2 regions of the Streptomyces sp. NPDC012508 genome follow, and region 1 is predicted to be linked to the other one. Evidence: riboswitches for the same ligand, from Rfam matches in the RefSeq annotation. Region 1 holds a riboswitch; the other holds the start of a gene.
What was found. Region 1 has a riboswitch for cobalamin ahead of ACFY8U_RS14060 (ribonucleoside-diphosphate reductase subunit alpha). Riboswitches for the same ligand answer to the same signal wherever they lie in the genome.
Positions count from the first base shown of each region.

Region 1 (5,765 bases):
GACGGCGTGAACGGCGTAGCGCTCGCCGTCTTCATCTTCTTCTTCCTGGCCGTCACGGTCATGGGCTTCCTGGCCTCGCGCTGGCGCAGAGCCGAGAACGAGAACAGCCTCGACGAATGGGGTCTCGGCGGCCGCTCGTTCGGCACCTGGGTGACCTGGTTCCTGCTCGGCGGCGACCTGTACACCGCGTACACCTTCGTCGCCGTCCCCGCGGCGATCTACGCGGCGGGCGCGGCGGGCTTCTTCGCCGTGCCGTACACGATCCTGGTCTACCCGCTGATCTTCACCTTCCTGCCCCGCCTCTGGTCGGTGTCGCACAAGCACGGATACGTCACCACCTCGGACTTCGTCCGTGGCCGGTTCGGCTCCAAGGGCCTCTCGCTCGCGGTCGCCGTCACCGGCATCCTCGCGACCATGCCGTACATCGCGCTCCAGCTGGTCGGCATCCAGGCCGTCCTGGACGTGATGGGCGTGGGCGGCGGCGAGACCACGCACTGGTTCATCAAGGACCTGCCGCTGCTCATCGCCTTCGGTGTCCTCGCGGCGTACACCTACTCCTCGGGTCTGCGCGCCCCGGCGCTCATCGCCTTCGTGAAGGACACGCTGATCTACATCGTCATCGCGGTGGCGATCATCTACATCCCGATCAAGCTGGGCGGCTTCGACGAGATCTTCGCCAAGGCCGGCGAGGCGTACGCGACGATCAACCCGGCGACCGAGAAGCCGCGCGGCGCGCTGGTCCCCGGCGAGATGGGCCAGTGGGGCTACGCGACGCTCGCGCTCGGCTCGGCGCTCGCGCTCTTCATGTACCCGCACTCGATCACGGCGACGCTCTCCTCGCGCAGCCGTGACGTGATCCGCCGCAACACCACGATCCTGCCGCTCTACTCGCTGATGCTGGGCCTGCTGGCGCTGCTCGGCTTCATGGCGATCGCCGCCGGGGTCAAGGTCTCCAACGGCCAGCTGGCGATCCCGCAGCTCTTCGAGAACATGTTCCCGGACTGGTTCGCGGGTGTGGCCTTCGCCGCCATCGGCATCGGCGCGCTGGTGCCGGCCGCGATCATGTCGATCGCCGCCGCCAACCTCTTCACCCGCAACATCTACAAGGACTTCCTGAAGCCGGACGCCACGCCGGAGCAGGAGACCAAGGTGTCCAAGCTGGTGTCGCTGCTGGTGAAGGTCGGCGCGCTCGCCTTCGTCCTCACCATGGACAAGACGGTCGCGATCAACTTCCAGCTGCTCGGCGGCATCTGGATCCTGCAGACCCTCCCGGCGCTGGTCGGCGGTCTGTTCACCCGCTGGTTCCACCGCTGGGCGCTGCTCGCCGGCTGGGCCGTCGGCATGGTCTACGGCACGGCGGCGGCGTACGGCGTGGCCAGCCCGACCCAGAAGCACTTCGGCGGCTCGTCCGCCGAGATCCCGGGCATCGGCGAGATCGGCTACATCGGCCTCACCGCCTTCGTGATCAACGTGATCGTCACCGTCGTCCTGACCTTCGTCCTGAGGGCCGTCAAGGCGCCGGACGGCGTGGACGAGACCTCGCCGTCGGACTACACGGCGGACGCGGGCGACGCGGGCGTCAAGCCGCTGCCGAAGGTCGGCGCCGGTCACTGACCGTTCCGGTACGCGCGAGGGCCCGGGATCTCCGAGAGGAAATCCCGGGCCCTTCGCCGTACCCGCGAGGCAGACTGCGCCCATGGACCTCACCATCAGGGCGGTACGGCCCGAGGAGCACGAAGCCCTCGGCGACATCACCGCGCGCGCCTATCTCGACGACGGACACCTCGACTTCGGCGAGGACGACGACTACCTCCATCTGCTGCGGGACGTCACCCGGCGGGTCGCGGAGGCGGAGGTGCTCGTCGCCGTGGACGGCGCCGGCGCCGTGCTCGGCGGGGTGACCTTCGCCCGGGGCGGCGAGGAGTGGGCCGACATCGCGGGCGAGGGCGAGGCCGAGTTCCGGATGCTCGCCGCGGCGAAGGACGCGCGGGGCCGGGGTGTCGGCGAGGCGCTCGTACGGGCCTGTGTGGAGCGTGCGCGGGAGAGCGGGGGCTGCCGTCGCGTGGTGCTCTCCACGCAGCCCCGGATGGCCTCGGCGCACCGGATCTACGAGCGGATGGGCTTCGTCCGCACGCCCGGCCGGGACTGGACACCCGTGCCCGACATGGACCCGCTGCTCACCTATGCCCTGGAGCTCTGACTCCCCAACGACACAACATGTGGGGGGTGCTTCGAGGAGCGCCCCCCACATGTATGCTCATGCTCGCTGTCCTCGCAGGGGAATCCGGTGGAAATCCGGAACTGTCCCGCAACGGTGTGGTTTCTGCGTGCTTGTGCGCGCGGGCCGAGTCCGAAGACCTGTGGGCAGCGCGCCCGGTCCGTCCGTTCCGGGTGCCACAGACGTCCGGGCCTCGCGGAGTGGGCCGTGGCGCGGCCCTCCCCTGTCTACGGGTTGGCCGCCGCCCGCCTCCCTCCGCCGGCCCCGAGCCGAGCGAGGAGAGCCCCCACGTGACCATCGCGCCCGCCGATCCGGCCGCAGCGATCGAGAGCGACGGCAACGAGAGCGACGGACCCGGGACCGTGCTTCTGCGGACCCTGACCGACCTCACCGCCGACCTCACCGACACCGACCCGGGCAAGGTCGCCGCCGCCGCGCTGCGGGGCCGCAACGCCGGTTCGGACGAGGCGGAGCTGCGCGAACTGGCCACGGAGGCGGCCGCGGGTCTGATCGCCGAGGACCCGGCGTACTCCCGGCTCGCCGCCCGGCTGCTCACGATCACGATCGCCGACGAGGCGGCCTCGCAGGGCTCGGTCACCTTCTCCGCCTCCGTCACGGTCGGTCACCGCGAGGGCCTGATCGCCGACCGTACGGCCGAGTTCGTCCGGCTGCATGCCGAGCGGCTCGACGCGCTCATCGACGCGGCCGCGGACGACCGCTTCGGCTACTTCGGTCTGCGGACCCTCTACTCCCGCTACCTCCTGCGCCACCCGATCACCCGCCAGGTGATCGAGACCCCGCAGCACTTCATGCTGCGCGTCGCCTGCGGCCTCGCCGAGGACGACTCCACGCGCGCGCTGGACGAGGTCGCCGCGCTCTACGGGCTGATGAGCCGGCTGGACTACCTGCCCTCCTCCCCCACGCTCTTCAACTCCGGCACCCGCCACCCGCAGATGTCGTCCTGCTACCTCCTCGACTCCCCGCTGGACGAGCTGGACTCCATCTACGACCGGTACCACCAGGTCGCGCGGCTCTCCAAGCACGCGGGCGGCATCGGGCTCTCGTACTCCCGCATCCGCGCGCGCGGTTCGCTCATCCGCGGCACCAACGGGCACTCCAACGGCATCGTGCCGTTCCTGAAGACGCTGGACGCCTCGGTGGCGGCCGTGAACCAGGGCGGGCGGCGCAAGGGCGCGGCCGCGGTCTACCTGGAGACCTGGCACGCGGACATCGAGGAGTTCCTGGAGCTGCGCGACAACACCGGCGAGGACGCCCGGCGTACGCACAACCTGAACCTGGCCCACTGGATCCCGGACGAGTTCATGCGCCGGGTCAACGCGGACGCCGAGTGGTCGCTCTTCTCCCCGGCCGACGTGCCCGAGCTGGTCGACCTGTGGGGCGACGAGTTCGACGCCGCCTACCGGGCCGCCGAGGCGAAGGGCCTGGCCCGCAAGACCATGCCGGCCCGTGATCTGTACGGCCGGATGATGCGGACCCTGGCCCAGACCGGCAACGGCTGGATGACCTTCAAGGACGCCTCGAACCGTACGGCCAACCAGACCGCGGAGCCGGGCCACACGGTCCACTCCTCCAACCTCTGCACGGAGATCCTGGAGGTCACGGACGACGGCGAGACCGCCGTCTGCAACCTGGGGTCCGTCAACCTCGGCGCTTTCGTCGTCGGTTCGGACATCGACTGGGAGCGGCTCGACGCGACCGTCCGTACGGCCGTCACCTTCCTCGACCGGGTCGTGGACATCAACTTCTACCCGACCGAGCAGGCGGGCCGCTCCAACGCCCGCTGGCGGCCGGTGGGCCTGGGCGCGATGGGCCTCCAGGACGTCTTCTTCCAGCTGAAGCTGCCCTTCGACTCCGCCGAGGCGCGGGCGCTGTCGACCCGTATCGCGGAGCGGATCATGCTCGCCGCGTACGAGGCATCCACCGACCTCGCCGAGCGCAACGGGCCGCTGCCGGCCTGGGACAAGACCCGCGCGGCCCGCGGTGTCCTGCACCCCGACCACTACGACGTGGAGCTGAACTGGCCCGAGCGCTGGGCGGCCCTGCGCGAGCGGATCGCCGCGGTCGGCATGCGCAACAGCCTGCTGCTCGCCATCGCGCCGACGGCGACGATCGCCTCGATCGCGGGCGTGTACGAGTGCATCGAGCCGCAGGTCTCCAACCTGTTCAAGCGCGAGACGCTCTCGGGTGAGTTCCTCCAGGTCAACTCGTACCTGGTGGAGGAGCTCAAGAGGCTCGGCGTGTGGGACGCGCAGACCCGTGAGGCGCTGCGCGAGTCCAACGGCTCGGTGGCCGGCTTCACCTGGGTCCCTGCCGAGGTGCGCGAGCTGTACCGGACGGCGTGGGAGATCCCGCAGCGCGGTCTGATCGACATGGCGGCGGCCCGTACGCCGTTCCTGGACCAGTCGCAGTCCCTGAACCTGTTCCTGGAGACGCCGACGATCGGCAAGCTGTCGTCGATGTACGCGTACGCCTGGAAGCAGGGCCTGAAGACGACGTACTACCTGCGCTCCCGTCCGGCGACCCGGATCGCCCGCGCGGCCCAGGCCAGCGCCCCCATCCCCGTACAGGCGACCCCCGAAGAGGCCGTCGCCTGCTCTCTCGAGAACCCCGAGTCCTGCGAGGCCTGCCAGTAATGAGCTCCAACGAACAGAAGAACCTGCTGGACCCGGGCTTCGAGCTGACCCTGCGTCCGATGCGCTACCCGGACTTCTACGAGCGCTACCGGGACGCGATCAAGAACACCTGGACGGTGGAGGAGGTCGACCTCCACTCCGACGTCGCCGACCTCGCCAAGCTGACGCCGGGTGAGCAGCACATGATCGGCCGGCTGGTGGCGTTCTTCGCGACCGGCGACTCGATCGTCGCCAACAACCTCGTGCTGACGCTGTACAAGCACATCAACTCCCCCGAGGCGCGGCTGTACCTCTCGCGCCAGCTGTTCGAGGAGGCCGTGCACGTCCAGTTCTATCTGACGCTGCTCGACACCTACCTGCCCGACCCGGAGGACCGCGCGGCGGCCTTCGACGCGGTGGAGAACATCCCCTCCATCCGCGAGAAGGCGCAGTTCTGCTTCAAGTGGATGGACTCGGTCGAGAAGATCGACCGCCTGGAGACGCAGGCCGACCGCCGTCGCTTCCTGCTGAACCTGATCTGCTTCGCCGCGTGCATCGAGGGCCTGTTCTTCTACGGCGCCTTCGCCTACGTGTACTGGTTCCGGTCCCGCGGTCTGCTGCACGGCCTCGCGACCGGCACCAACTGGGTGTTCCGCGACGAGACGATGCACATGAACTTCGCCTTCGAGGTCGTGGACACCGTCCGCAAGGAGGAGCCGGAGCTCTTCGACGACGCGCTCCAGCAGCAGGTCACCGACATGCTGAAGGAGGCCGTCGAGGCCGAGCTGCAGTTCGGCCGTGACCTGTGCGGCGACGGACTGCCGGGCATGAACACCGAGTCGATGCGCGAGTACCTCCAGTGCGTCGCCGACCAGCGCCTCCAGCGGCTGGGCTTCGCCCCGGTGTACGGCTCC
Region 1 covers NZ_JBIBEO010000003.1:779,349-785,113, reverse strand. The annotation lists gene mctP (monocarboxylate uptake permease MctP) at 1-1,614, shown strand, start outside; gene ACFY8U_RS14065 (GNAT family N-acetyltransferase) at 1,697-2,200, shown strand; cobalamin riboswitch at 2,247-2,381, shown strand; gene ACFY8U_RS14060 (ribonucleoside-diphosphate reductase subunit alpha) at 2,509-4,872, shown strand; gene ACFY8U_RS14055 (ribonucleotide-diphosphate reductase subunit beta) at 4,872-5,765, shown strand, end outside.

Region 2 (5,765 bases), on a different contig from region 1:
TGGATGACGGACACGCCTGCCGCTTCGAGGTCCTCGACCTCGTCGCGCAGGGCGAGCGCCACCTGCCGCGCGGTCTCGCCGAGCGGCTGGTCGTCCCGTACGAACGACCAGGCGAGCATGGTGACCGGACCGGTCAGCATGCCCTTGACCGGCTTCGAGGTCTGCGACCGGGCGTACGCCGTCCAGCGCACCGTCATCGGCTCGGGGCGGGAGATGTCCCCGGCCAGAACCGGAGGCCTGACGTAACGGGTGCCGTAGGACTGCACCCAGCCGTGCCGGGTGGCCAAGTAGCCCGTCAGCTGCTCCGCGAAGTACTGCACCATGTCGTTGCGTTCGGGCTCCCCGTGCACCAGGACGTCGACCCCCACCAGCTCCTGGAAGGCGAGGACCTCGCGGATCTCGTCCTTGATCCGCTCCTCGTACCCTTTGGCGCCGATCCGGCCGGCCCGCAGCTCGGCCCGCGCGGTGCGCAGCTCGGGCGTCTGCGGGAACGACCCGATGGTCGTCGTCGGCAGCAGGGGAAGGCGCAGACGGGCGCGCTGCGCGGCGGCTCGCTCCGCGTACGGGTGCGAGCGCCGCCCGTCGGCGTCGGTGACGGCGGCGGTACGGGCCCGCACGGCGGGATCCCTGGTCAGTGCGGACCCGGCCCGTGAGGCCAGGTCGGCCCGGTTCGCCGCGAGTTCGGCCGCGATGGCGGCCGTGCCCCGGCCGAGTCCGCGCGCCAGAACGGCGATCTCCGCCGTCTTCTGGCGGGCGAAGGCGAGCCAGCGGGCGACCTGCGGATCGATGTCCCGCTCGGCGGTGGCGTCCAGCGGTACGTGCAGAAGGGAACAGGAGGCGGCGACGTCCACCTGGCCGGCGAGGCCGAGGAGCGTGCCGAGAACGGCCAGGGACTTCGTGAGGTCGTTGATCCAGATGTTGCGGCCGTCGACGACGCCCGCGACCAGCCGCTTGCCGGGCAGGCCGCCGACGGAGGCGAGGTCGTCGAGGCTGGCGACGCCCGACTCGGTGAAGTCGAGGGCCAGTCCTTCGACCGGCGCCTTGGCCAGGACGCCCAGCGCGTCGCCGAGCCGCCCGAAGTAGGAGGCGGCGAGCAGCTTCGGCCGGTCGGTCGCGGTGCCCAGGTCGCGGTAGGCGCGGGCGGCGGCGCTCAGCTCGGCCGGGGTGCGGTCCTGGACCAGGGCGGGCTCGTCGAGCTGGACCCACTCGGCGCCGGCCCCGCGGAGATCGGCGAGCACCTCGGCGTACACCGGCAGCAGGCGGTCCAGCAGGGTCAGCGGCTCGAAGTCCGGGGCCACGCCCGGCGCGGGCTTGGCCAGCAGCAGGTACGTGACGGGACCGACGAGGACCGGGCGGGCGGTGTGGCCGAGCGCCAGGGCCTCCTTCAGCTCGGTGACCTGCTTGCCCGAGTCGGTGGAGAAGACGGTGTCAGGGCCGAGTTCCGGGACCAGGTAGTGGTAGTTCGTGTCGAACCACTTGGTCATCTCCAGCGGGGCGGTGTCCTGGGTGCCCCGGGCCATCGCGAAGTAGCCGTCCAGCGCGTCGGCCGCGACCGCGGAGCGGTGCCGCTCGGGCACGGCGCCGACCATCACGGTGGTGTCGAGGACATGGTCGTAGTACGAGAAGTCGCCGGTCGGCACCTCGTGGATGCCGGCATCGGCCAGGTCCCGCCAGTTCGACCGGCGGAGGCCGGCCGCAGTCTCCCGAAGGGCGTCGGCGCAGACGCGGCCCTTCCAGTAGCCCTCGACGGCCTTCTTCAGTTCGCGGTTCTGCCCCTGACGGGGATAGCCGTACACGGTGGCTCGTGCTGCCGCGGCTGCGGACTTCGGTGTCACGGAACTCTCCTTCGCGAGATGTGCCCTTGAACGCCCCGGTGACGGGACGCGGACGCGAAGGAACGCACGACCGGGCGGACCACGTCGCGGACCTGCCGCATGTGCCGCTCGAGATACGCCGACCCGCCCACGAGGTCACCGGGATCACCGCACGCGAACGGTCGCGTACGGGCAACGGGCAGGTCTTCGGACTCGCGGGCACGTCTGCCGAGGCAGACACCTAATGGCCGTCGCTTCCCAGACCCGTACGGGCCCAGTGCGTATGACGGCGGTCGTTCCCGCTCACCGCTGCGGGGCAGTCCCGGATTCCCACCGGGTTCCCTCTTACGACGCATCCCGCCATGGGGTCCCCCCATGCCGTTCAGGCCATGGGGGAGGACGGGGCGAACCAGCTGCAAGGGCCACCTTAGGCGGACGGACGGCGCCACCGCACACGCTTGCCCGCATTCCGGAACGCGCCGTGACGCGCCGGGCCGGCTCTCCTCCCGTATCCCGGCGCGTCGCGGGGGCCCGGCCGGGTCAGTTGCGGCTCGCGGTGCAGTCCGCCGGGGTGGGGCGGCCGGTCGGCCAGGCGAGGCCGACGAAGCGGATGCGGCCGGGCGCGTCGGGCGCGAGTTCCACCACGGAGACCGCCTTGTTGTACGGGTTGCCGTAGTTGTCCAGGCAGATCCAGCCGCTGGCGCCGTCGACCTTGCCCATCCCGTGCAGCCGCAGCCATGCGTCGCTGATCCGGCCCAGGGTGGGGATGACCGGGTCGCCGTCGTCACGCATCCGGATGGCGGTGACCGCGGTGAGCCCCGCGTCGTAGAACGTGATCGTCCGCGAGTCGGTGAGTTCCACCGGGCCGATGTCCCCGATCTCCTTGCCGGCCGCCAGCTCGGCCAGGGTGCGGAAGGCGGCCGCGGAGCCGCCCGTCGCGGGTGCCTCGGGGCCGCTCCAGGCGTCGGGGTGGGCGACCGCGGCGTACTGGAGCGTCACGCCCTTGCGGAAGGCGTTCCAGTCGAGGAGCTTGTCCGAGGAGAGGGTGGAGGCCCCGGAGCCGGTGATGATCGTGTACTTCTTCTCGGTGCAGCCCCGGTTGCCCAGTTCGTTGACGAACTGCCGTAGCTGGACGGGCCGTCCGGCGAAGTAGATGACCTTGGCCGCCGAGGTGCAGATGGTGTCGACCATCTGGTCGAAGGCGTTGGCGGTCGTGCCTTCCTCGTGGAACTCCTCGGGCGCCCGGTACTGCTCGGGGGCGCGGGGCGATCCGGCGGTCCGTTCGGCGAAGGCGCGCTTGAGCGCGTCGACGTAGTTGTCGCCGGTGCGGATGTCCTCGACGACCAGGGTGTGCTTGGGGTCGATGCCCTCGTTGAAGTGGGACAGGGCCCTGGCCTGGTCGGTCGTGGTGGGGACGACCCGGGCGAGGCCCGGGTACGCGTCGGGCCTCTGCGCACTGTTGCCCGAGTCGTCGGCGGTGATGGGACCGCCGACGACGGGAATACCACGCTCGCGGGTGAGATAGCCGATGGCGGCCTGGGTGGTGGCCGTGGAGACGTCGAAGCCGATCACGGCCCGGAGGTTGTCGGTCGCCGACTCCGACATGGTGCCGAGCTGTTCGGCGACGGGCCGCCAATGCGTGTGGCTGCGGCCGGGGTTGGCGAGCAGGAGCCGTATCGCCGGCTTCTTGCTGTTTGAGTCGTGGTTGGCGCGGTACTGCGCCAGGTAGGCGCCCTGCACCTCGTGGAGCGTCTTCTGCTGCTCGAAGGCCTGCGCAGGTGCCATCGGCAGCATCACGGCGACGGAGACGTGCGGTTCGCCCTTGATCCGCTCGTTCTCCGCCTTGATCCGCGCGCTGACCTCCCTGAGGTTGTCCGCGAAGACGAAACTGCCGTCGGTGACGCCCGTGCACTCCCGGGATCCCTCGGGTCCCCGTTCCTCGACGCCCTTGCCGCAGGCCGGATCCGGACCGAGGACGACGATGCCGGCCCATACGGCGGCGCCGAGCACGGCCAGGGCGACGACGAGGGCGGCCGCCTTGGTGAGCGGTCCGCCGGGGAGTCTTGCGATGAACGACGTCATGACGCGGCACCTTCCTGGACGGGCAGGTCGGGAGCCTGAACTCCGGCCCGCAGACGGGCAGGCCAGGCGGCGGACGCCTCGCGGTAGGCTGCGTGCGCGGCCTTGTTGCCGTACAGCGTCTCCAGCGCGATGCGGACGGTGGTCAGCTCGTCCTCGCGCGGCGCGAGGGTGAGCGGGTCGGAGAGCCGCCACAGCAGCGGCACCAGGGAGGCGATCGCGTCGTGGTGCGGCCCGGGAGGGTCGCTGCGGCAGGCGGTGCACGAGAGGAAGGGGCTCCCGGCCGGGGGCGCGTACCCCTCGCGCGGGTGGGGCGCTGAGCAGACGAGATTGAGCGACGTCAGCCATGCGCCGGGCGGGACGACGGTGAACCGGTGGTGCAGGACGCCGACCACCTCGTCGACCCGGCCCAGTGCCAGCGTGTGGTGCAGATACGTGTCGCCGCGCGGATCGCACAGGGAGCGCAGCCGGAGCTGGGTGTCGCGCCAGCGGTCGTGGGTGACGGCGGCGGCGAGCCGGTGCCGCAGCAGCAGATCGAGAGCACGGTCGCCGTCGAGACAGGAACGGGTCCGGTACTCGTCGGCCTCACGCACACGGACGGCGACCAGCTCCTCGGAGTGGTCCTCGGGATGGGAGTACGTCCACAGCCCGCGCCGGGTGCCAGCGTCGGCCGCGGCGGAGAGCAGCACCAGTCGCTCCCGTAACACCGGATCGGGCAGCAGCTTCGCGAGAAGCGCGGGCGCGGCCTCGTCGAGGAGTTCCCCGCCTCGTATCGTGCCCACCTCCTCGACACGGCGCACGGCCGCGTCCGCGAGGATGCGGGCGCTCGCCGCGCGGCCGCCGCTGTAGCGGGCGACGACGCGGGGGAGGTGGTCGGGGTAGTCGACGGAGCTGAGCATCTCCGCGATGTGGGCGGGTTCGATGTCGGGGATGCTCAGGACCAGCGGCCGCGCCGGCGGTACGGCGTCGCCGCCGACCTCGCTCAGCGGCGGGTAGCCGTGGCCCCTGCCGAGCAGCGTGGCGAGGGCCACGGGCCGGGTCGGGGCCTTGCCCGGCGCGGCGCCGTGTCCGGGGAGTCCGGCGTCGAGCAGGTCGAGGAAGACGCGTCCGACGTCGGTGTGGGCGTTGTCCAGAAGCAGCAGCGGGCGTGGCTTCCTGTTGAGCCTGCGCAGGGTGCCGTAGTTGGCGTCGATGTCGTCGAGGAGCGCGGCGACGAGGTGTTCCTCCGCGCTGCGTCTGCGGTCGTCGAGCCGGCGGAAGCCACGGACGAACTGGAAGAGCCGCTGCAGCGAGTCGCCCTGATAGCCCTGGTTGCGGTGCAGCCGGGCGCCCCACCAGGCGAGCGCGCCCTTGTCCGGCTCGCTCCGCACGAGCTGCGCCCGGGCGGTGTCGAGGACGATCCCGGCGATGGTGTCGAGGCCGGGGACGGCGGACAGGACCAGCGGGAGGTTGTCCGTGACGACGTCGAACCAGCGGCCGAGGCTCTCCCTGCGGCGCCGTACGTCGGGGTCCTCGGCGGTGATGAGGGTACGCAGATCGGCCTCGGCCCGGCGCAGATCGGGCGGTCGTACGTCGGTCTCGTCACTGTTCAGCGGCCGCCAGGCGGTGACGACGAGGAGGCCCAGCGACAGCCGTGGGAAGGCCATCGGCTTGCCGAAGTGCCTTACCTCGAGGCCGAGTTTGTACGCGAGGAGATACAACAGGTGCGTGATGCGGGAGGCGTTGGGTACGTCGTCGTCACCGTCGGCCACGCCGGGCTCGCCGAAACCCGCTGCCCCGAGGTCGACCCGGGCGAGCGGCACCCGGCCGTTGTACGCGTCATGGACGGCGCCGAGGAGGGCGGTCTTGCCGCTGCCCCGCCCCCCGACGATC
Region 2 covers NZ_JBIBEO010000002.1:942,015-947,779, reverse strand. The annotation lists gene metE (5-methyltetrahydropteroyltriglutamate--homocysteine S-methyltransferase) at 1-1,835, opposite strand, end outside; cobalamin riboswitch at 1,995-2,206, opposite strand; gene ACFY8U_RS10325 (hypothetical protein) at 2,355-3,896, opposite strand; gene ACFY8U_RS10320 (hypothetical protein) at 3,893-5,765, opposite strand, start outside.
Region 2: another riboswitch for cobalamin. It lies ahead of metE (5-methyltetrahydropteroyltriglutamate--homocysteine S-methyltransferase); the one in region 1 lies ahead of ACFY8U_RS14060 (ribonucleoside-diphosphate reductase subunit alpha).